Regions from separate parts of the Streptomyces sp. NPDC029139 genome, predicted to be linked through region 2. Evidence: predicted binding sites of a transcription regulator. Region 2 holds the regulator's gene; the other holds the start of a gene.

Region 1 (11,356 bases), on a different contig from region 2:
GCCGACGCGATCAGGACCGGTCACCAGGCCACCGTCACCGAGCTGTCCAAGCGCGGTCTGAAGGTCGAGGGCTGACCGAATGAACGCCCGCACCCGTGCCGCAGCGTTCCTGCTGACCCCGTTCTTCGCCCTGTTCCTCGCGGTGATGGTCGTGCCGATCGGATACGCGGTCTGGCTCAGCCTGTTCACCGAGAAGCAGTCCGGGCTGGGCTTCGGAGGCACCGAGACCGTCTTCACCGGACTCGACAACTACACCGCGGCGCTGGGTGACCGGGCCTTCCGCGAGGGCTTCGGCGTACTGCTCGGATACTGCCTGTTCTACATTCCGCTGCTGCTCGCCGGGGCCCTCGGCCTCGCCCTGCTGCTCGACTCGGCGCTCGCCCGCGCCCGCCGCTTCTTCCAGCTCGCGCTCTTCCTCCCGCACGCCGTCCCCGGCATCATCGCCGCGCTGATCTGGGTCTACCTCTACACACCCCAGCTCAGCCCGGTCGTCGAGGCCATGGAGGCCGGCGGCATCGGCTTCGACTTCTTCTCACCCGAGGGCGCCCTGCCCTCCGTGGTCAACATCGCGCTGTGGGAGTGGCTCGGCTACAACATGGTGATCTTCTACGCCGCGCTGCAGGCGATCGACCGCTCCGTCCTGGAGGCGGCCACCGTCGACGGCGCCGGCTCCTGGCGAATCGCCTTCAGCATCAAGATCCCGCTGATCCGCGCCTCGCTCGTGATGGTCGGGCTCTTCACCGTCATCGGCTCGCTGCAGCTGTTCACAGAGCCGCTGATCCTCAACAAGGGAACGGGCTCCGCCGTCACCTCGACCTGGACGCCGAACATGTACGCGTACACCGCGGCCTTCGACCGCAACGACTACGGGCTCGCGGCCGCGGCCTCCGTCCTCCTCGCCCTGACCGCCGCGTTGCTGTCCTTCGGCGTGACCCGCCTGACCGGCCGTCGGAAGGGAAAGACAGCATGACCCACCGGCCCCAGAGCGCCTGGCTCTCCAAGTCCGCCGTGAACGGAGCGCTCGTCCTCGCCGTCGTCTACATGCTCTTCCCGCTCGTCTGGCTGGTGACCGCGGCCACCAAGGACGCGGGCGGGCTGCTCGCCGGCAACGCCTTCTCCTTCGAGGGCTTCGACCTCGGCGGCAACCTGAGCCGCCTCGCCGAGTACAACGACGGCATCTACGTCCACTGGTACGTCAACAGCCTGCTGTACGCGGGAGTGGGCGCCCTCGCCTGCTCGCTGATCAGCGTCGCGGCGGGCTACGCCTTCGACAAGTACCAGTTCCGCGGCAAGGAGAAGCTCTTCGGCCTCGTGCTCCTGGGCGTGCTCGTACCCACCACGGCGCTCGCCCTGCCCATGTACCTCCTCGCCAGCGAGGTGGGCATCGTCAACACCTACTGGGCCGTGCTGATCCCCGTGCTGGTCAACCCCTTCGGGGTCTACCTCTCGCGGGTCTTCAGCTCCGGCTACATCCCCGACGAGGCCCTGGAGGCCGCGCGTATCGACGGCGCGGGCGAGCTCCGCACCTTCTGGTCGATCGGTCTGCGCATGATCATGCCGGGCTTCGTGACCGTCTTCCTCTTCCAGTTCACCGCCATCTGGAACAACTTCTTCCTCCCCCTGGTGATGCTCTCGGACCAGAAGCTCTTCCCGCTGAGCCTCGGGCTGTACGCATGGAACAGCAACGCCCACGCGGAACCCGACTACTACCCCCTCGTCGTCACCGGGTCCCTGCTGGCCGTCGTCCCCCTCGTCGTCGCCTTCGTCTCCCTGCAGCGCCACTGGAAGGCCGGTCTGACCGCCGGCAGCGTCAAGTGAGGAGCCCGGGTCCCACGATGCACCCCGCCACCGACCATCGCCCCGCGCTCCTGCTCTCCATGGGCCGCGGCATCGCCGAGCGGCTTCTGACGGACGCCCACCGCGCCCGCCTCGCCGCCCTCACCCGTACCGACCCGGCCCTCGTCGCCCACGACCTGACGACACCCACGCCAGAGGTCGCCGCCGCTCTCGCCGAGGCGGAGATCCTGCTCACCTGCTGGGGCGCGCCGCCCCTGACCGCCGACGTCCTGGACCGCGCCCCGCGCCTGCGGGCCGTCGTCCACGCGGCCGGCTCGGTCAAGCACCATGTGACGGAAGCCTGCTGGGACCGGGGCCTCACCGTCACCTCGGCCGCGGCGGCCAACGCGCTGCCCGTCGCCGAGTACACCCTCGCCGCGATCCTCTTCGCGGGGAAGCAGGTGCTGCACGCGGCCCTGCGGTACGGGGAGACCCGCGCCGACGGCACGTGGACGGCCGAGTCGGCGGCCTGGGGCAACTACCGGCGGACGGTGGGCCTGATCGGCGCCTCCCGGATCGGCCGCCGGGTCATCGAGCTGCTCCGGCCCTTCGACTTCGAGGTGCTGCTCTACGACCCGTACGTGACGGTCCCCGAGGCCCGCGCCCTCGGGGTGGAGCCGGTGGGCCTCGACGAGTTGTGCGCCCGGAGCACGATCGTCTCGGTGCACGCCCCTCAACTGCCCTCCACGCACCGGATGATCGGCGAGCGCCAGCTGGCCCTGATGCCTGACGGCGCCACGCTGGTCAACACGGCGCGCGGCTCCCTGATCGACGAGACCGCGCTCCTCCCCCACCTCACATCGGGCCGCCTCCACGCGGTCCTGGACGTCACGGACCCGGAGCTCCCGCCCCCGGACTCACCGCTGTGGACCCTGTCCAACGTCCTTCTCACCCCGCACGTGGCGGGCTCCCTGGGCAACGAACTCCACCGCATGGCGGACCACGCGCTGGAGGAGGTGGCGCGGTACGGGCGGGGGGAGCCGTTCGCCGACCCGGTACGGCCGTCGGATCTGACGCGGTCGGCGTAGGGCGTGGTCGCCGGTCACGACGCCCCCGCGTCTCCGCCGACCGCCACCGGCCGCGTCCCCCGCGCCTGCTGCGTGCCCCTCATGCCGCCAGGGCGCCCGCAGGCCCTGGTTCTAAACTGGAAGGGTCCCACCCGGTCCGGGAGGCGCCATGACATTCGTACAGATAATCGATTGCAAGACCAGTCGGTTCGACGATCTGAACCGGCTCATGGACAAGTGGGTCGAGCAGACCCAGGGCAAGCGGACGGCCACCCACAGCGTCATCGGCAAGGATCGCTCCGACTCGGACCATCTCGTGGAGATCGTCGAGTTCCCGTCGTACGAGGTGGCGATGACGAACTCGCAGCTTCCCGAGACGGACCGCATCTTCCGCGAGATGGTCGCGCTGTGTGACGAGATGCCGACCTTCACCGACCTGGACATCGTCCGGGACATGCAGCTCTACAAGAGCACCTCCCGCCGGTTCTTCGAGCTGCTCGCCTCCGAGGGCGAGCTCCCGCCGCTCGACGAGGTCCTCGTGGAGGGCTATCACGACCACGATCCGACCAATGAGCAGGACCCGATCGGCATGGACGCGGTCCGCCGCCAGATGGAGATGTGGCGGGGTGGTTTCGACTTCGACTTCACCGTCAACGACCAGATCGCCGAGGGCGACCGCGTGTGCACCCGCTGGACCTGGGTGGGCACGCACACCGGCGATTTCATGGGGCTCCAGCCCACCGGTATGAGGGTCTCCATGACCGGCACGACCATCCACCAGTTCCGCCAGGACGGCAAGATCGCCGAGGGGTGGTGGCAGTACGACCTGCTCGGGCTCATGGGGCAGCTCGGCGCCGTGGAGGTGTAGGACTTCCGGAGCGAGCACCCGGGAGAACGCCCGGAGAGAGATCCGAGGGATCCGGTACGAACGACACCGAGGCCCGGTGTCCCCGCGACGGGGACACCGGGCCTCGGTGATCGATCAGAGGTGCCTCAGTGGGAGTGGCCGTGACCGTGGCCGTGGCCCGCGTCCGCCGGCTCCTCTTCCTTCTTCTCCACCACGAGGGTCTCGGTGGTGAGGAGGAGGGAGGCGATCGAGGCGGCGTTCTCCAGCGCGGAGCGCGTCACCTTCACCGGGTCGATGACGCCGGCCTTGACCAGGTCGCCGTACTCGCCGGTCGCGGCGTTGAAGCCCTGGCCCTTCTCGAGCTCCGCCACCTTGGAGGTGATGACGTAGCCCTCGAGGCCGGCGTTCTCGGCGATCCAGCGCAGCGGCTCGACGGCGGCGCGGCGGACGACGGCGACACCCGTGGCCTCGTCGCCGGTCTTGCCGAGGTTGCCCTCGAGGACCTTGACGGCGTGGACCAGAGCGGAGCCACCACCGGAGACGATGCCCTCCTCGACCGCGGCGCGGGTCGCGGAGATGGCGTCCTCCAGACGGTGCTTCTTCTCCTTCAGCTCCACCTCGGTGGCGGCGCCGACCTTGATCACGCACACGCCGCCGGCCAGCTTCGCGAGGCGCTCCTGGAGCTTCTCGCGGTCCCAGTCGGAGTCGGTGGACTCGATCTCGGCCTTGATCTGGTTGACGCGGCCCTGCACGTCCTCGGAGTTGCCGCCACCGTCGACGATGGTGGTGTCGTCCTTGGTGACGGTCACGCGGCGGGCGCTGCCCAGCACGTCCAGACCGGCCTGGTCGAGCTTGAGGCCGACCTCCTCGGCGATGACGGTGGCACCGGTGAGGGTGGCCATGTCGCCGAGCATCGCCTTGCGGCGGTCGCCGAAGCCGGGGGCCTTGACGGCCACGGCGTTGAACGTGCCGCGGATCTTGTTCACGACCAGGGTCGACAGGGCCTCGCCCTCGACGTCCTCGGCGATGATCAGGAGCGGCTTGGAGGAGCCGGCCTGGATGACCTTCTCCAGCAGCGGCAGCATGTCCTGGATCGAGGAGATCTTGCCCTGGTGGATCAGGATGTACGGGTCGTCGAGGACGGCCTCCATACGCTCCTGGTCGGTGACCATGTACGGGGACAGGTAGCCCTTGTCGAAGGCCATGCCCTCGGTGAAGTCGAGCTCCAGGCCGAAGGTGTTGGACTCCTCGACGGTGATGACACCGTCCTTGCCGACCTTGTCCATCGCCTCGGCGATGAGCTCGCCGACCTGCTGGTCCTGCGCGGAGAGCGCGGCCACGGCGGCGATGTCGGACTTGTCGTCGATCGGACGGGCGGTCGCGAGGAGCTCCTCGGACACGGCCTTGACCGCGGCGTCGATGCCCTTCTTCAGGGCGGCCGGGGAGGCGCCGGCGGCGACGTTGCGCAGACCCTCGCGGACGAGCGCCTGGGCGAGCACGGTGGCGGTGGTGGTGCCGTCACCCGCGATGTCGTTGGTCTTGGTCGCCACCTCCTTCACGAGCTGGGCGCCGAGGTTCTCGTACGGGTCGTCGATCTCGACCTCGCGGGCGATCGTGACACCGTCGTTGGTGATGGTGGGGGCGCCGAACTTCTTGTCGATGACGACGTTGCGGCCCTTGGGGCCGATCGTCACCTTGACCGTGTCGGCAAGCTTGTTGACGCCGCGCTCAAGGGCGCGACGGGCGTCCTCGTCGAACTTCAGGATCTTCGCCATGGGAGCGATTCAGCCCTCTCGGATTTCGTGGTGAAACTGGTGAAACGAACTGCGCCCCGGACGCCCGGTGCGGGGTCAGGGGCGCAGCTCAAAGCATCGCTTCAGTACTTCTCAGTACTTCGGTGAATTACTTCTCGACGATCGCGAGCACGTCGCGAGCCGAGAGGACGAGGTACTCCTCGCCGCTGTACTTCACCTCGGTGCCGCCGTACTTGCTGTAGAGCACGATGTCGCCGGTCTTCACGTCGAGCGGCAGGCGCTCGCCGTTCTCGAAGCGACCCGGGCCCACCGCGAGGACGACGCCCTCCTGGGGCTTCTCCTTCGCAGTGTCCGGGATGACCAGGCCAGAGGCCGTGGTCTGCTCGGCGTCGAGCGGCTGGACCACAATGCGGTCCTCGAGCGGCTTGATGGCAACCTTGGAGCTGGCGGTCGTCACGATCCGACCTCCCCCTTCGGAGATCTCACGGGGTTAACTGTCTGAGGTGGCGACCAGGTGGATCCGTCGTCGCGGGTGCCGGACCTGCCCGTCGCTGTGTTGGCACTCTCCAGTGGGGAGTGCCAGACCTGAGACTATGACCGCGATTAGCACTCGGTCAAGCGGAGTGCCAATTCAGTGCGATGTGGCGCCACGCCGCCGGTACGAGAACGGCGGCGCGGACCGGTTCGTTCCGGACGGGTTCGAGCTCCCGATCGCGCGCCTCCCGCGCCTCCCGGACCTCCCGTCGTTCCCGCGCCTCGCGCGGGTCCCGTCGTTCCCGCACCTCCCGCGCCTCCCGCGCCTCGCGCGCCTCCCGCGCCTCGCGCGGGTCCCCCAGGTCCCGCAGCCCTCCCGCCGCCTTTCGCCCCAGCCGTTCGATCGGATCCACCGACGACGCGCAACCCGTCGCCCCCAGGAGCGCGCCGGCGAGCGCGAGGCCGGACACCAGCCGGCGCGCCCGGATCACACGTAGTCCTCGAGCTTCGCGACCGCGTACCCCTTGGCCGTGATCGTCTTCATCACCCGCCGGACCATGTCCGCCATGGAGCCCTTCCAGTCGCCCTTGCCCCGGAAGTGCGTGAGCACGATGTCACCGGGGTGCAGGTCCCGGTCCCACTCGCGCCACTCCATCCGGTCGGGGAACGCCTCGGAGGCCCAGAGCGGCACCGCCTTGACCCCGCACGCCTTGGCCGCGCGCAGCGTGTCCTCGTTGTAGTTGCCGTAGGGCGGGCGGAAGAGCGGCGGCCGCTTCCCGTACCGCTTCTGGATGACGTCCTGCATCCCGCAGATCTCCCGCTTCTGCGCGGCGTACGAGAGCCCCGGCATGTAGCGGTGGTTGAGGGTGTGGTTGTGCAGGGAGACGCCCGCGTCCTGCATCTTCCGGAAGTAGCCGTAGTCCTCCTTGACGAGGTAGTCGCTGAGGAAGGCGCTGTACGGGATGCGCAGCTCGCTCATCATCCGCAGCAGCTCGGGGTCCTTCTCCGCGCCGTCGTCGATCGTGAGGAAGACGACCTTCTCCTTGGTCGGCACGGTGGTGAAGACCGGCGGCAGGCCCTCGCCATCGGTCTCGAACCCCTTCCGGGTGGTGATCTCCGGCTTCACGGCCGGCGGGGCCGGGGCCTCCAGCGGCGGCCGGTCCAGGCCCCACTTCTTGGCGGCGAGCGCGCGGGCGGCACGTTGCTCGCGGACCTTCTCCACGTACGCCTTGAGGGCGCCGGACGCCTCTTGTGCCTGCTCCCGGGGCTGCCCGGGAGCGGGCTTCACCTGCGAGCCGGCACCGCCCTCGGCCCCGACGGGCCCCGGGTCGCCGGGCGGTTCCGCACAGGCGGTCGCGAGGGCGGCGACGAGCAGCACCGCACCGACCGACCGGCGCAGCGGAAGGACGCGGAGAGCCCGAATGGAGCGCTTTTCTTCTTTTTGTCGTACTAGCTGCATGGCGTCGCATCCTGTCAGCGGCACCGCCTCCCGCCGCCCCGACACCGCCGCGCCGCGCACCACGTCCCCCGGCCGGCCCACACGGAACCAGGGCCCACAATGGGACGGGTGACCGACCTCGCCGCCTTCTCCGCCCTGCTCACCCCCGAGGGCCAGACGCTCCTCGCCGCCCTGCGCGACTACGACCCCGCCCAGGAACTGGCCGTCGCCTCCCGGCTGCGCCGCGAGCACCCCGCCGAACTGGTCACAGCGGCCCTCGGCCAGGCCCGGCTGCGGCAGCGCGCGGTCGCCAAGTTCGGCGCCGAGGACGCGTACCGGATGTACTTCACGCCGAACGGCGTCGAGCAGTCGACCCGGGCCTCGGTCGGCGCCTACCGGGCCGAACGGATGAGGGACCTCGGGGTGCGGAGCGTCGCCGACCTGTGCGGTGGGATCGGCGGGGACGCGATCGCGTTCGCCCGTGCCGGGATCTCCGTCCTGGCCGTCGACCGCGACCCGGCGACGGTCGAGGCCGCCCGCGCGAACGCCGAGGCGCTGGGCCTCGCCGACCTGATCGAGGTCCGCCGCGCGGACGTGACCGAGATCGACACCTCCCCGTACGACGCGGTCTTCGTCGACCCCGCGCGACGCGGAGGGCGCGGGCGGATCTTCGACCCCGAGGCGTACTCCCCGCCGCTCTCCTGGGCGGTCGAGGCCGCCCGCAAGGCCCCGCACGCGGCCCTCAAGATCGCCCCCGGCGTCCCGCACGAGGCGGTCCCGGAGGACGCCGAGGCCGAGTGGATCTCGGACGGCGGAGACGTCAAGGAGGCCGTGCTGTGGTTCGGCACCGAGCCCGGCGCCCGGCGCGCGACGCTCCTGCCCGCCGGCACGAGCCTGACCGGCCGTGGCCTGCCCGACCCGGCGCCCCGCCCGCTCGGCCGCTACCTCTACGAACCGGACGGCGCCGTCATCCGCGCCCACTTGGTCGCCGAGGTCGCCCAGGAGCTGGACGGCGGCCTGATCGACGAGACGATCGCGTACGTCACGGCGGACGAGCTCACGCCGACCCCCTACGCCACCGCCTACGAGATCACCGACGAGATCCCCTTCAACCTGAAGAGGCTGAAGGCCCTGCTGCGCGAGCGGGAGGTCGGCACGCTGACGGTGAAGAAGCGCGGCTCGGCGGTCGAACCGGAGGAGCTCCGCCGCAGGATCAAGCCGAAGGGCAAGAACTCCGCCACGGTCTTCCTCACTCGGGTCGCGGGCGCCCCGACGATGCTGATCGGCCGTCCGGCGCCTCGTCCGTAGCATCACCCGGCGCCTCGTCCGGAACATCACCCCGCGCCTCGTCCGACGAGTGACCCCGCGAGCCCTCCGGCGGGGTGACGATCCGGACCGCGAAGCGGTAATGGCGGATCGCCTTCACCAGCCCGGCCAGACCGGGGATCCACAGTCCGAGGGCGGCGCCCATGAGGTAGGCGACCGTTCCGTACCCGCCGAGTCCCGGCCCGACGAGCTCGGCGGGCGCCGCCAGAGAGACCCACAGCCCCACCGCGCAGAGCACGAAGGAGAGCACCAGCCAGGCGGCGCTGAGGACGGGTTCCCGCAGGCGGGCGTCGCCGACGGGGTCGTGGTCCAGGGCGGCCCACCGCAGCAGTCGGTCGTACGCCTCACGGTCGCGCCACACACCGCGGGCCAGGAAGAAGACGGCCGGGACCAGCACGCCCAGCCCGATCGCCACGAGGACGAGCACGAGCATCATCGAGATCGGGTCGATGACGTCCTCCATGGCGACGAGCCCGCCCCCGGCGAGCCCCCAGCCCAGCTGCAGGGTCGCGATCCACACCAGGAACACCGCGAGCCGCCCGCCGCCCAGCAGACGGCGGGTGAGCTCGCCCATCGCCCGCGCGCGGTCCGCGAGCCGGGCCTCCCGGCCGGGCCAGCTCTGTATCTCGGCGGGCGGAGGGGGAGGGGGAAGCGGGGTACGGCGTGACATGCCCCGAGACTACCGAGCGATCACTCCCCCGCCGCGCCGGCCTCGTCCGCGTCCCCGCCCCCGCCCCCGGCGGCCCCGGCCGCCACCCCGCCCGCCTGCCTTGCCCGTTGGCGCATCAGCTCCCGCTCGCGTGCGTTCCGGGTCAGCGAGGCCGCCCGCTCGAACTCCGCCCGCGCCTCCGCGGTGCGCCCCAGCCGCTCCAGCAGGTCGCCCCGTACGCTCGGCAGCAAGTGGTACTCCGCCAGGGCGGGTTCGCCGGCCAGGGCGTCGACGAGCGCGAGCCCCGCCTCCGGGCCCTGCGCCCTCGACACGGCGACCGCGCGGTTCAACTCGACCACGGGCGACGGCGCGACGGCCGCCAGCCGGCCGTACAGCGCCGCGATGGTCCGCCAGTCGGTCTCCTCGTACGTCAGCGCCTTCGCGTGACAGGCGGCGATGGCGGCCTGGAGGGCGTACGGCCCGTGGACGCCGCCGTCGGCCGCCCGTTCGAGGGCCGCGAAGCCCCGCCGGATCAGCGACCGGTTCCAGCGGCTCCGGTTCTGGTCGGCGAGCAGCACCGGCCGCCCGTCCGGGCCGGTCCGGGCCGCCGTCCGCGAAGCCTGGATCTCCAGCAGGGCGGCAAGACCGTGGACCTCGCTCTCCTCGGGCATGAGCCCGGCGAGCACTCTGGACAGCCGCAGCGCGTCCTCGCACAGCGCCGGCCGCAGCAGGTCGTCGCCCGCCGTGGCCGAGTACCCCTCGTTGAAGATCAGGTAGATGACCTCCAGGACGGATCCGAGCCGGTCCGCCCGCTCCTCCCCGTACGGCACCTCGAACTCCACCCCGGCCTTCGCCAGGGTGCGCTTGGCCCGCACGATCCGCTGGGCGACGGTCGGTTCCGGTACGAGGAAGGCGCGGGCGATCTCGTCCGTCCGCAGCCCGCCGACCAGTCGCAGGGTCAGCGCGGTCCGGGCCTGGGCGGAGAGCACGGGGTGGCAGGCGGTGAAGATCAGCCGCAGCAGGTCGTCGTCGATGTCGCCGGGCCCGGCCGGCTCCGGGTCGTACGTCTCCTCGGTCAGCTCGCGTCCCACCTCGGCGAGCTTGCGCGCGTACGTCTCACGGCGCCGTACGAGATCGACGGCGCGGTTCTTGGCGGCGGCCGTCAGCCAGGCGCCGGGCCGGTCCGGCACCCCCGTCCGCGGCCACTGCTCCAGGGCGGCGACGAGCGCGTCCTGGGCGATCTCCTCGGCGATGCCGACATCGCGCACGATCCTCGCCACGGCGGCGATGATCCGCGCCGACTCCATCCGGAAGACCGTCTCGACGGCGGCAGGGGCGGGTGCGGTCATGGATCCACCATGACAGCACCCGCCCCGGCGGTGCCTACATCTCTTCGATCTCGCGGACCTCGCAGGTCACCTTCCACTGCGGCGGGTGAATCTCCAGGAAGCGCTTCGACCACTCGACGGCCTCCGCCATGTCCCGGCACTGGGACATCGAGTAGCCGCCGACGACCTCCTTGGTCTCGGTGAACGGGCCGTCGGTGTAACTGATCTTCCCGTCCTCCCAGACGACCCGGGTGGACTCGGAGGTCGGCTTGAGGCCGGCCGTCTCCAGCATCACGCCGGCCTTCGTGATCTCCTCGAACAGCGCGCCCATGCGCTCCTCGAAGCCGGCGTCGGCCTCCTCCATCTGGAAGGCGCCCTCTTCGATGCGGACCAGCGTCAGGTAGCGGGGCATCGTGTTCTCCTCGGCGGTGCGGTGGCGGGGCCGTTCCCCGCCTCTCACTCCTACGTCGATCGGGCTCGGCCCGCATCGACACCACGCGGAGATTCTTTTCAAGATCTTTTACGGGAGGGGCCGCTCCGTCACACGTAGTCCTCCAGGCGGGCCACCGTGAAGCCCTGGTCCTGGATGTGGCGCAGCAGGTTGGCCGTCATCTCGGTCATCGTCGTGCCCTTGAGCTCGGACGGACCGCGGAAGTGCGCCAGGATGATGTCGCCCGGGTGCAGCTTCCTGTCGCCG
Region 2 (11,356 bases):
GAACCGGGGACGTCGACGTCCCAGGCGGACACGTCGCCGGCGTCCCCGCTGCCGTCGGAGGTGAGGGGCTGCTCGGTCTCTCCGTCCGCGCCGGTGACGAAACGGGGTCCGACGAGGTCGCCGACCTCCTGCTCGGCGGCGGCCCAGTCGAAGGCGGAGGTCCCGGAGACGGGCTCCTCGGGCGCGGGCCGCTCGGGCGCGAGCCCGGACTCGGGTCCCGACTCGGGTCCGGACTCGGGTCCGGACTCGGGTCCGGACTCGGGTCCGGACTCGGGTCCGGACTGGGGTCCGGCCGCGCGGGTTTCCCGGGCCGGGACGGGCGCTTCGGCGGGTGTCTCCTTCGGCGCCGCGGGCAGGCCCATCGCCCGCGCCATCAGGGCGCGGGCGGCGGCGTCGCCGGGCGCGTGCTGGAGCGCGACGGCCGCCTCGGTGACGGCCTGGTCACCGAGGCCCTCGGCGAGGAGCAGTTCGGCGAAGTGGAGCCGCAGGGGCACGTCTTCGGGCGCGGCGGCGACCGCGGCGCGCAGACTACGGATCAGGGGAGACTCGTCGGGCATGCGAGCACCCTATGAAGAACCCCTGGGCACTGGTCCACCGGGTTCCCGGAAGATTACGGTGGGCGGATGCGACGAAAGGGCGTGCCGCGCAAGCTGGTGGTGGGCGACACCGTCTGGCTCTGGGGCCGACGGCACCGGCACCCGGACTGCCGCGAAACCCTTTCCCTGCGTCGCGCCGACGCCCCGCAGGCCCAACTCCGCCTGGTCTTCCGCTCCGGCGAGAGCGGGGCGGTGGGGGGCTGGCCTCTGGGCGAGGGCGAGATCATCGGCGCGGGCGGCCGCGTCCTCAATCTCAACGAGCCCGGGGTGGCACGCCGTTTCCTCGACGAGGCCCTGGCGCGCGGCCTGCTCCCCACCACGAACGGCGTGCGGGAGGAGGACGGCTGGCCGCTGTTCCACGCGCTCGTGGCGGACGGGCCGCGGGAGGACGCCGGGCGCCCCGGCCCCGGGGCCGGCTCATGAGGCACGAGTCGCCGAGCGCGGCTCACCTCCAGCCCGCCGCTGGGCCGTGTCCGGAAGGTCCCGCCTGGCCCGCGACGCCTGGCACGCCCTCCCCCGTAGCCCTTCGGGCACGGGAGGGGCCCCCACGCTGCGTTGTCGGATCGCCCGAGTACGCCCAGTACGAGGGCGGCCCTCCGCCTTGCGATCGCACGCACCGGACGCCGCGGGCCCTGCCCTGCGGGCAGACGGCGCTACTTTCCGGACACGGCCTAGGACCAGCGGCCCGTGCGGCCGAGCAGCAGGGCGGTGGCCGCCGTACCGGCCGTGGAGGTGCGGAGCACACTGTGGCCCAGTCGGTACGGCTTCGCGCCCGCCGCCTCGAAGGCCGTCAACTCCTCCGGTGACACGCCCCCTTCGGGCCCGACGACCAGCACGATCTCGCCCCCGGTGGGGAGTTCGGCCTCGGCGAGCGCGCCACTGGGGTGGTCCCGGTCCTCGTGCAGGACGACGGCGAGGTCTGCGTCCGCCAGGAGCGCCGCCACCTGCTTGGTCGTCATCGCGTCGGCGACCTCGGGGAACCGGGTACGGCGCGACTGCTTGCCGGCCTCGCGCGCGGTCGCCCGCCATTTGGCCAGGGCCTTCAGGCCGCGGTCGCCCTTCCACTGGGTGATGCAGCGGGACGCGGCCCACGGCACGATCGCGTCGACGCCGGTCTCCGTCATGATCTCGACGGCGAGTTCGCCCCGGTCGCCCTTCGGCAGCGCCTGGACGACGGTGATACGGGGGTCGGGCGCGGGGTCCTCGTACGTACCCGAGACCTGGACGGTCAGCTGGTCCTTGCCCTCGGCGCTGAGCACCGTACAGTCCGCCCACCGACCGCAGCCGTCGGTCAGGACGAGGTCCTCACCTCCCCGCAGCCGCTTCACGGAGACGGCGTGGCGGCCCTCGGGGCCGTCGAGGAGGAAGGTGCCGGTGCCGGGGACGGCCTCGACGACGAAGACGGGTGCGGTCATGAGGCGCTCCTGTGGGCCTGCGCGGTGAGTGCGGTGTCGAGCTCGGCGGCCAGCACCTCGATCAGTTGTCCCGCCGGGAGTTCGCGGGCCAGCCGGTGCCCCTGACCGGCCCACAGGGCCATGCCCTGGGCGTCCCCTGCCGTGGCCGCGGCCTTGCGCAGGGGCGCGGTGAGGTGGTGGACCTCCGGGTAGGCGGCGGGGGCGTACGGGCCGTGCTCGCGCATGAAGCGGTTGACGAGCCCGCGCGCCGGACGCCCGGAGAAGGCCCGGGTGAGCTCGGTGCGGACGAAGAGGGGGTCGGTCAGGGCCCGCTTGTGCAGGGCGTGCGCCCCCGACTCGGGACAGACCAGGAACGCGGTGCCGAGCTGCGCGGCCTCGGCCCCTGCGGCGAGGACGGCGGCGATCTGCGCGCCGCGCATGATCCCGCCGGTCGCGACGATCGGCAGCCGCACGGCCTCCCTGACCTGCGTGACGAGCGCCAGGAGCCCGGTTCCGGCGAGGGCGGCGTCGGGGTCGTCCCGATGCGTGCCCTGATGTCCGCCCGCCTCGACGCCCTGCACGCAGACGGCGTCGGCGCCGGCCCGCTGGGCGGCCTGGGCCTCCTCGGGCGAGGTGACGGTGACGATCGTGTACGTACCGGCGCGGGCGAACGCGTCGAAGGTCTCGCGGCCGGGGCAGCCGAAGGTGAAGGAGACGACGGGGACCGGGTCGTCCAGGAGGATCGCGAGCTTGGCGTCGTAGGCGTCGTCCCGCCCGCTGTCCGGGCAGCCGAGCTGCGTCTCGTACCAGGTGGCCTCACCGGCGAGCTGGTGCCGGTACACCTCTACGGCGGCGGGGTCCGTGGGCTGGCCGCTCTGGGGCATGAAGAGGTTGACCCCGAAGGGCTGCCCGGTCAGCCCGCGCACCTGCTTGATCTCCTGGTACAGCCCGCCGGCGGTCTTGTACCCCCCGGCGAGGAAGCCGAGTCCGCCGGCCTCGCAGACGGCGCCGACGAGTTCCGGGCAGGACGCGCCACCCGCCATGGGGGCCTGCACGATCGGGTACCGGGAGAGACCGTTCAGCGCGGTGGACATGCGGGCATCGTTTCATGACGTCGGTCGGGGACCGAATCGGTGGTTCCGGTGGTACGGGAAAGGGGCGCCGCCCGCGATGACGCGGGCGCCGCCCCTCCTCCGTGACGTTTTCGACCGGCCGTCGAACCGTCGTGCCTACCGGCCGTTGAACGCGTCCTTCAGGCGCGAGAACAGCCCCTGCTGCCCGGGCTGGAACTGGCCCGTCGGCCGCTCCTCGCCGCGCAGCTTCGCCAGTTCGCGCAGCAGCCGCTCCTGCTCGGCGTCGAGCTTCGACGGCGTCGTCACCTCGACGTGCACGATCAGGTCGCCGCGACCGCCGCCGCGCAGGTGCGTGATGCCGCGCCCGTGCAGCGGGATCGACTGCCCGGACTGCGTGCCCGGGCGGATGTCGACCTCCTCGACGCCGTCGAGCGTCTGCAGCGGCACCTTCGTGCCGAGCGCGCCCGCCGTCATCGGGATGGTGACCGTGCAGTGCAGGTCGTCGCCGCGCCGCTGGAAGGTCTCGTGCGGGACCTCGTGGATCTCGACGTACAGGTCACCGGCCGGGCCGCCGCCGGGGCCGACCTCGCCCTCGCCGGCCAGCTGGATGCGGGTGCCGTTGTCGACACCGGCCGGGATCTTCACGGTCAGCGTGCGACGCGAGCGGACCCGGCCGTCGCCCGCGCACTCGGGGCACGGGGTGGGGACGACGGTGCCGAAGCCCTGGCACTGGGGGCAGGGGCGGGAGGTCATGACCTGGCCCAGGAAGGACCGGGTGACCTGCGAGACCTCACCGCGGCCGCGGCACATGTCACAGGTCTGCGCGGAGGTGCCGGGTGCGGCGCCCTCGCCCGAACAGGTCGTACAGACGACGGCCGTGTCGACCTGGATGTCCTTGGTCGTGCCGAAGGCTGCCTCGTTGAGGTCGATCTCCAGCCGGATCATCGCGTCCTGGCCGCGGCGGGTGCGCGAGCGCGGCCCGCGCTGCGACGCCGTACCGAAGAAGGCGTCCATGATGTCCGAGAAGTTTCCGAAGCCGCCCTGGCCGAAGCCACCGGCTCCGCCGCCACCGCCGGACGCGGACAGCGGGTCGCCTCCGAGGTCGTAGACCTGCTTCTTCTGCGGGTCCGACAACACCTCGTAGGCGGCGTTGATCTCCTTGAAGCGCTCCTGCGTCTTCGGATCGGGATTGACATCCGGGTGCAGCTCGCGCGCGAGCCGACGGAATGCCTTCTTGATCTCGTCCTGGGACGCGTCGCGGCGCACGCCGAGTACGGCGTAGTAGTCCGTGGCCACTTACGACTCCGCCAGGATCTGTCCGACGTAACGTGCCACTGCGCGTACCGCTCCCATCGTTCCGGGGTAGTCCATGCGGGTCGGTCCGACCACGCCGAGTTTGGCGACTGCCTCGTCGCCCGAACCGTAGCCGACCGCGACGACGGACGTGGAGGTGAGCCCTTCGTGGGCGTTCTCGTGCCCGATCCGTACGGTCATGCCCGAGTCCTTGGCCTCGCCGAGAAGCTTGAGGAGCACGACCTGCTCCTCGAGTGCTTCCAGCACCGGCCTGATCGTGAGGGGGAAGTCATGGCCGAAGCGGGTGAGATTGGCGGTGCCGCCGATCATCAGCCGCTCCTCGTGCTCCTCCACCAGCGTTTCGAGCAGGGTGGCGAGCACCGTCGACACCGTGCCGCGGTCCTCCGTCTCCTCGAACGACTCCGGAAGATCCTGCACCAGCTGCGGCACGTCCGCGAAACGGCGGCCGACCACCCGGCTGTTGAGCCGGGCCCGCAGGTCGGCGAGCGAGGCCTCGCCGAACGGCGCGGGGCAGTCGATCATCCGCTGCTCCACCCGGCCCGTGTCCGTGATCAGCACGAGCATCAGGCGGGCGGGCGCGAGCGAGAGCAGCTCCACGTGCCGGACCGTCGAGCGGGTCAGCGACGGGTACTGCACGACGGCGACCTGCCGGGTCAGCTGCGCGAGCAGCCGGACCGTACGGCCGACGACGTCGTCGAGGTCGACCGCGCCGTCGAGGAAGTTGTGGATCGCGCGCCGCTCGGGCGTCGACAGCGGCTTGACGCCGGCGAGCCGGTCGACGAAGAGGCGGTAGCCCTTGTCGGTCGGGATGCGTCCGGCGCTGGTGTGAGGCTGGGCGATGTAGCCCTCGTCCTCCAGGACAGCCATGTCGTTGCGCACGGTGGCGGGCGAGACGCCGAGCTTGTGACGCTCCGTGAGCGCCTTGGAGCCGACCGGCTCCTCCGTCCCGACATAGTCCTGGACGATGGCACGGAGCACCTCGAGTCTGCGTTCGCTGAGCATCGCGCACACCTCCAGCTGTCGTATCGGTTTGCTCCGCTTTTGGCACTCGCCCTGCCCGAGTGCCAGGAATCCCCCGGCCAGTGTACGGCGGCGGGCATCGCTCCTGGCAAGGAGGCCGCTTCGGAGGTCGCGTCGTAGCGGATAGCGTCGCGGTATGGATGTCGCTTGGGAAGAGTTCGGCTGGGAGCGGCTCGCGGACGGGGTGGGCCGGCGCCGCCTGCCCGGCTGGGACGCCACGGTGGGCCTGGTGCTGGGCGAGAAGGGGGTCCTGCTCTACGACACGGGCTCCACGATCCTGGAGGGCGCCGAGCTGCGGGCCCAGATCGAGGCGCTGACCGGCGGGCGAAGAGTGACGCACATCGCACTGAGCCACCCGCACTTCGATCATGTGCTGGGCACGGCGGTGTTCGCCGGGGCGGAGGTGTACGGCGCGGTGGGCGTCGACGAGCTGCTGCGGCGGGAGGGGCAGGAGCTGTTCACGGACGCGGTACGCCAGGGGGTGGACCCGGCGGCCGCGGCGGAGGCGGTCGACGTCCTGGTGGCCCCCCACCACACCGTGTCGGGCGAGTGGACGCTGGACCTGGGCGGCCGCCAGGTGCTGCTCGCGAACGTCGGGCCGGGACACACCGGCCACGATCTGGTGCTCCTCGTCCCCGCCGGCACGGAGGAGATCGTGTTCTGCGGCGACCTGGTCGAGGAGTCGGGCGAGCCGCAGGCGGGCCCCGACGCGATCCCGGCGCGCTGGCCGGACGCCCTGGACCGGCTTCTGGGTCTGGGCGGGGAGGCAGCGGTGTACGTGCCGGGCCACGGCGCGGTCGTGGACGCGACATTCGTCCGCGCGCAGCGGGAAGAACTGGCACGCCGCTTCGGAGTGTCATAACGTCCCGGAAATGCGCAGCTACAACCCGGACCTGACGCCCCCTTGGAAGCGCTCCGCGCCCGTGCCGGAGGTCCCGGCGGAGGCCGATCTCGTGGTCGAGGAGGTTTCGACGGGCTTCTGCGGGGCGGTGATCCGCTGCGAGGCGGGCACGGTGACGCTGGAGGACCGCTTCGGCAAGCACCGGGTCTTCCCGCTGGAACCGCGCGGGTTCCTGCTGGAGGGCCGGGTGGTCACCCTGGTCCGCCCCTCGGCCGCCCCCGCGCGCCCGACCCGCACGGCCTCCGGTTCGATCGCGGTGCCAGGCGCCCGGGCCCGGGTCGCCCGGGCGGGCCGGATCTACGTGGAGGGCCGCCACGACGCCGAGCTGGTGGAACGGGTCTGGGGAGACGACCTCCGCATCGAGGGCGTGGTGGTGGAGTACCTGGAGGGCATCGACGACCTCCCTGCCATCGTCGCGGACTTCGCCCCGGCGGCCGACGCGCGGCTGGGAATCCTGGTCGACCACCTGGTCCCCGGCTCGAAGGAGTCCCGCATCGCGGCGCAGGTCACGTCTCCGGACGTGCTGATCGTGGGCCACCCGTACATCGACGTCTGGGAGGCGGTGAAACCGTCGTCCGTGGGCATCCCGGCGTGGCCGACGGTCCCGCACGGCCAGGACTGGAAGACGGGCGTCTGCCGCGCCCTCTCCTGGCCGGAGAACACGGGCGCGGCCTGGCAGCACATCCTGTCGCGGGTCCACTCCTACAAGGACCTGGAACCGGCGCTGCTGGGCCGCGTGGAAGAACTGATCGACTTCGTGACGGCGCCGTAGGGCCGGGGCAGCGGCCCCGTGCCCCTCGGGCCCCCGGGCCGCTCGCCCGAAGGGCCCCGCGCCCGAGGGGCCGCCGGCGCGGGGCCCGAGGGGCACGGGGCCGCTCGGTGCGGGGCCTAGGGGCGGGGCGCCGCTGGCGCGGGGCCGCCGGCGCGGGGGGCCGCTGGGGGCAGGGCCGCGGGGCGAGGGCCCTTAGTCCACCAGGTCCCTGACCACCGCGTCCGCGAGCAGACGCCCTCGCAGGGTCAGGACCGCGCGTCCCGACTCGTACGCGGCCGGATCGAGGAGTCCGCCCTCCAGCGCCTTGCGGGACGCGGCCAGTCCGGCCGCCCGCAGCAGCCCCAGCTCGACGCCCTCCCGGAGCCGTAGCTCCAGCAGCACGCGCTCGACGCGCCGGTCCTCCGCCGACAGCACCTCCCGCCCCGCGCCGGGAGACCGCCCTTCTCCCAGCGCCGCCGCGTACGCGCCGGGATGCTTCACGTTCCACCACCGCACCCCGCCCACGTGCGAGTGCGCGCCCGGTCCTGCGCCCCACCAGTCGGCGCCCCGCCAGTACAGCTCGTTGTGCAGGCAGCGCCCGGCCTCCGAGGTGGCCCAGTTCGACACCTCGTACCAGTCGAAGCCGGCCTCGGCGAAGACCGAGTCCGCTATCAGGTACCGGTCCGCGTGCACGTCGTCGTCGGTCATCGGCACCTCGCCGCGCCGGATCCGCCGGGCCAGCTGCGTGCCCTCCTCCACGATCAGCGCGTACGCGCTGACGTGGTCGGGCCCGGCGCCGATCGCCGCCTCGAGCGACGCCCGCCAGTCGTCGTCGGACTCTCCCGGCGTGCCGTAGATGAGGTCCAGGTTGACGTGCTCGAAACCCGCCGCCCGTGCCTCCGCGACGCACGCCTCGGGCCGCCCGGGCGTGTGCGTGCGGTCCAGGACCTTCAGGACGTGCTGCCGGGCGCTCTGCATGCCGAACGAGATCCGGTTGAAGCCGCCGGCCCGCAGCTCGGCCAGATACGCCGGGTCCACCGACTCCGGGTTCGCCTCCGTCGTCACCTCGGCGTCGTCCGCGAGGCCGAACTCGTCCCGGATCGCCCCCAGCATCCGAACGAGGTCTCCGGCGGCGAGCAGCGTCGGTGTGCCCCCGCCGACGAAGACGGTCCGCACCGGCCTCGGGTCGTCGCCGAGGACCTTGCGGGCGAGGCGTATCTCCTCCGCGACCTGCCCGGCGTAGTTGTCCCGGGAGGCGAGCACGCCTCCGGCACCGCGCAGCTCGCTCGCGGTGTACGTGTTGAAGTCGCAGTAGCCGCAGCGCGTCGCGCAGTACGGCACGTGCAGATAGAACCCGAGCGGCCGGTCCCCGGCCCCTTCCAGGGCGTGCGCGGGCAGCGCCCCGTCCTCGGGCATGGGCTCACCATCGGGCAGTACGGAAGGCATGAACCCATTGTCCCGTACTGCCCGAGGTGAGCCTCCAGCCTGTGGATAACTCGCGGCAGGCCCCGCGGAAGCCCGTGGAAGAGCCCCGCGCCGCGCCCGCTACGCCTCGCGGGAGCCCGCGTACATGTCCTCGATCAGGTCCTTGTACGTCCGCTCCACCACGGGCCGCTTCAGCTTCAGCGACGGGGTCAGCTCGCCGTGCTCGATGTCGAGGTCGCGCGGCAGCAGGCGGAACTTCTTGATCGTCTGCCAGCGCTGGAGACCCTCGTTGAGGCGGTCGACGTACCCCTGGATCAGCTTCTCGGCCTGCGGGGAGGCGACGATCTCGGCGTACGACTTGCCGCCGAGGCCGTTCTCGGCGGCCCAGCCGAGGATGGTGGGCTCGTCGAGGGCGATGAGCGCCGTGCAGAAGTTCCGGTCGGCGCCGTGGACCAGGATGTTGGAGACGAAGGGGCAGACGGCCTTGAACTGGCCCTCCACCTCGGCCGGGGCGATGTACTTGCCGCCGGACGTCTTGATCAGGTCCTTCTTGCGGTCGGTGATGCGGAGGTAGCCGTCGGCCGACAGCTCGCCGATGTCGCCGGTGTGGAACCAGCCGTCGGACTCCAGGACCTCGGCCGTCTTCTCGGGCAGACCGTGGTAGCCCTCCATGATGCCGGGGCCGCGCAGCAGGATCTCGCCGTCGTCGGCGATGCGGACCTCGCAGCCGGGGAGCGGCTTGCCGACGGTGCCGGTGCGGTACGCCTCGCCCGGGTTGACGAAGGAGGCGGCGCTGCTCTCCGTCAGGCCGTAGCCCTCCAGGATGTGGATGCCCGCGCCGGCGAAGAAGAAGCCGATCTCGGGCGAGAGGGCGGCGGAGCCGGAGACGGCGGCGCGCAGCCGGCCGCCGAAGGCGTCGCGGAGCTTGGAGTAGACGAGCGCGTCCGCGACCTTGTGCTTGACAGTGAGCCCGAAGGGCGCGGAGGCGGTGCCGGTGCGGCGGAAGTTGTCCTGGGTGGCCTTGGCGTACTCACGGGCGACACCGGCCGCCCACTGGAAGATCTTGTACTTGGCGCCACCGCCGGCCCGGGCCTTGGCCGCGACTCCGTTGTAGACCTTCTCGAAGATGCGCGGCACGGCGGCCATGTAGGTCGGCTGGACGACCGGCAGGTTCTCGATGATCTTGTCGACGCGGCCGTCGACGGCCGTGACGTGCCCGACCTCGATCTGGCCGGAGGTCAGCACCTTGCCGAAGACGTGCGCGAGCGGCAGCCAGAGGTACTGGACGTCGTCCGCGGTGACCAGGCCGGTCGCCGCGATGGCCTTGGCCATGTACGACCAGTTGTCGTGCGGCAGCCGGACGCCCTTCGGGCGGCCGGTGGTGCCCGAGGTGTAGATGAGGGTGGCGAGCTGGCCGGCGGTGATGGCCGAGACCCGCTCCTTGACCGCCTCGGCGTGCTTCTCGAGGTACGCCTTGCCGCGCGCCTCCAGGTCGGCGAGGGACAGGACCCAGTCGTCGGTCTCCACGCCCGTCGGGTCGACGACCACGACGTGGTGGAGGTTCGGCAGGTCAGCGCGCCGCTCGACGGCCTTGGCGACCTGGGCCGCGTCCTCCGCGATCAGCACCTTCGACTCGGAGTCGGAGAGGATGAACGCCGACTCCTCCGCGTTGGTCTGCGGGTACACGGTGGTGGTGGCGGCGCCCGCGCACATCACGCCGAGGTCGGCGAGGATCCACTCCACCCGGGTGGAGGAGGCCAGTGCGACGCGCTCCTCCGGCTGGACGCCCAGGTCGATCAGACCGGCGGCGATGGCGTAGACCCGCTCGGCGGCCTGCCCCCAGCTGAGCGACTTCCAGTCGTCCGGGCCCTGGCCGGAAGCGGCCGGGACCGGATAGCGATAGGCCTCCGCGTCGGGAGTACGCTCCACGCGCTCAAGGAAGAGGGTCGCCACGGAAGGCGGCCGGTTCTCGATCAGGGTCTGTGTGTCGCTCACGACGTCCTCCGGGCGGCGGCGGTGCGTTCTGGCGGTGCGTTCCATGCGTACTAACTGGCGAGTAACCTTCGAGCCGCGATCAGAGTAAGGCGCCGGGGACCGGCGCGTAAGAGGCTGCGGGCCGCCTCTTCATACCCGGTTCATAACGAACGGGCCCCCGCGCCGTGCGCGCGTGAGCCCGTTCGATGTATCTATCAGCTAATTGGCTGATTACTTCCGATCACTTCTTGGACTTGCCGCCCGCGGAGTCGTCGCTCGACAGGACGGCGATGAAGGCCTCCTGCGGGACCTCCACGGAGCCGACCATCTTCATCCGCTTCTTGCCTTCCTTCTGCTTCTCGAGCAGCTTCCGCTTACGGGAGATGTCACCGCCGTAGCACTTGGCGAGGACGTCCTTGCGGATGGCGCGGATGGTCTCGCGGGCGATGATCCGGGAGCCGATCGCGGCCTGGATCGGCACCTCGAACGCCTGCCGCGGGATCAGCTCGCGCAGCTTGGCGACGAGCCGCACGCCGTACGCGTACGCGGCGTCCTTGTGGGTGACGGCGGAGAAGGCGTCCACCTTGTCGCCGTGCAGCAGGATGTCGACCTTGACCAGGCTGGAGGCCTGCTCGCCGGTGGGCTCGTAGTCGAGGGAGGCGTAACCCCGCGTCTTGGACTTCAGCTGGTCGAAGAAGTCGAAGACGATCTCGGCCAGCGGGAGGGTGTAGCGGATCTCGACCCGGTCCTCGGAGAGGTAGTCCATGCCGAGCAGGGTGCCGCGACGGGTCTGGCAGAGCTCCATGATCGCGCCGATGAACTCGCTCGGGGCGAGGATCGTGGCGCGTACGACGGGCTCGTACACGTCGTTGATCTTGCCCTCGGGGAACTCGCTCGGGTTGGTGACC

What was found. Region 2 encodes HrcA, which represses chaperone genes, less so after heat shock. Its sites were predicted from a motif close to TTNGCACTCNGNNNNNCNGAGTGCNAA; they were not measured.
Region 1: groES (co-chaperone GroES) is a predicted target of HrcA. The motif match lies at 6,001-6,027, and genes of this name have one in related genera.

The regions. Positions count from the first base shown of each region.
Region 1 is NZ_JBVHWN010000001.1:816,080-827,435, forward strand. It holds gene ACZ4VW_RS03640 (ABC transporter substrate-binding protein) at 1-75, shown strand, start outside; gene ACZ4VW_RS03645 (carbohydrate ABC transporter permease) at 80-970, shown strand; gene ACZ4VW_RS03650 (carbohydrate ABC transporter permease) at 967-1,818, shown strand; gene ACZ4VW_RS03655 (hydroxyacid dehydrogenase) at 1,836-2,864, shown strand; gene ACZ4VW_RS03660 (ester cyclase) at 3,013-3,711, shown strand; gene groL (chaperonin GroEL) at 3,837-5,465, opposite strand; gene groES (co-chaperone GroES) at 5,593-5,901, opposite strand; gene ACZ4VW_RS03675 (hypothetical protein) at 6,059-6,409, opposite strand; gene ACZ4VW_RS03680 (polysaccharide deacetylase family protein) at 6,406-7,377, opposite strand; gene ACZ4VW_RS03685 (THUMP-like domain-containing protein) at 7,477-8,664, shown strand; gene ACZ4VW_RS03690 (hypothetical protein) at 8,606-9,352, opposite strand; gene ACZ4VW_RS03695 (RNA polymerase sigma factor) at 9,373-10,680, opposite strand; gene ACZ4VW_RS03700 (YciI family protein) at 10,715-11,071, opposite strand; gene ACZ4VW_RS03705 (polysaccharide deacetylase family protein) at 11,200-11,356, opposite strand, start outside.
Region 2 is NZ_JBVHWN010000005.1:20,759-32,114, forward strand. It holds gene ACZ4VW_RS14120 (ATP-binding protein) at 1-557, opposite strand, end outside; gene ACZ4VW_RS14125 (hypothetical protein) at 624-1,019, shown strand; gene ACZ4VW_RS14130 (16S rRNA (uracil(1498)-N(3))-methyltransferase) at 1,268-2,011, opposite strand; gene ACZ4VW_RS14135 (nitronate monooxygenase) at 2,008-3,084, opposite strand; gene dnaJ (molecular chaperone DnaJ) at 3,220-4,359, opposite strand; gene hrcA (heat-inducible transcriptional repressor HrcA) at 4,360-5,379, opposite strand; gene ACZ4VW_RS14150 (MBL fold metallo-hydrolase) at 5,534-6,259, shown strand; gene ACZ4VW_RS14155 (DUF3097 domain-containing protein) at 6,270-7,070, shown strand; gene hemW (radical SAM family heme chaperone HemW) at 7,263-8,495, opposite strand; gene ACZ4VW_RS14165 (AMP-dependent synthetase/ligase) at 8,595-10,469, opposite strand; gene lepA (translation elongation factor 4) at 10,690-11,356, opposite strand, start outside.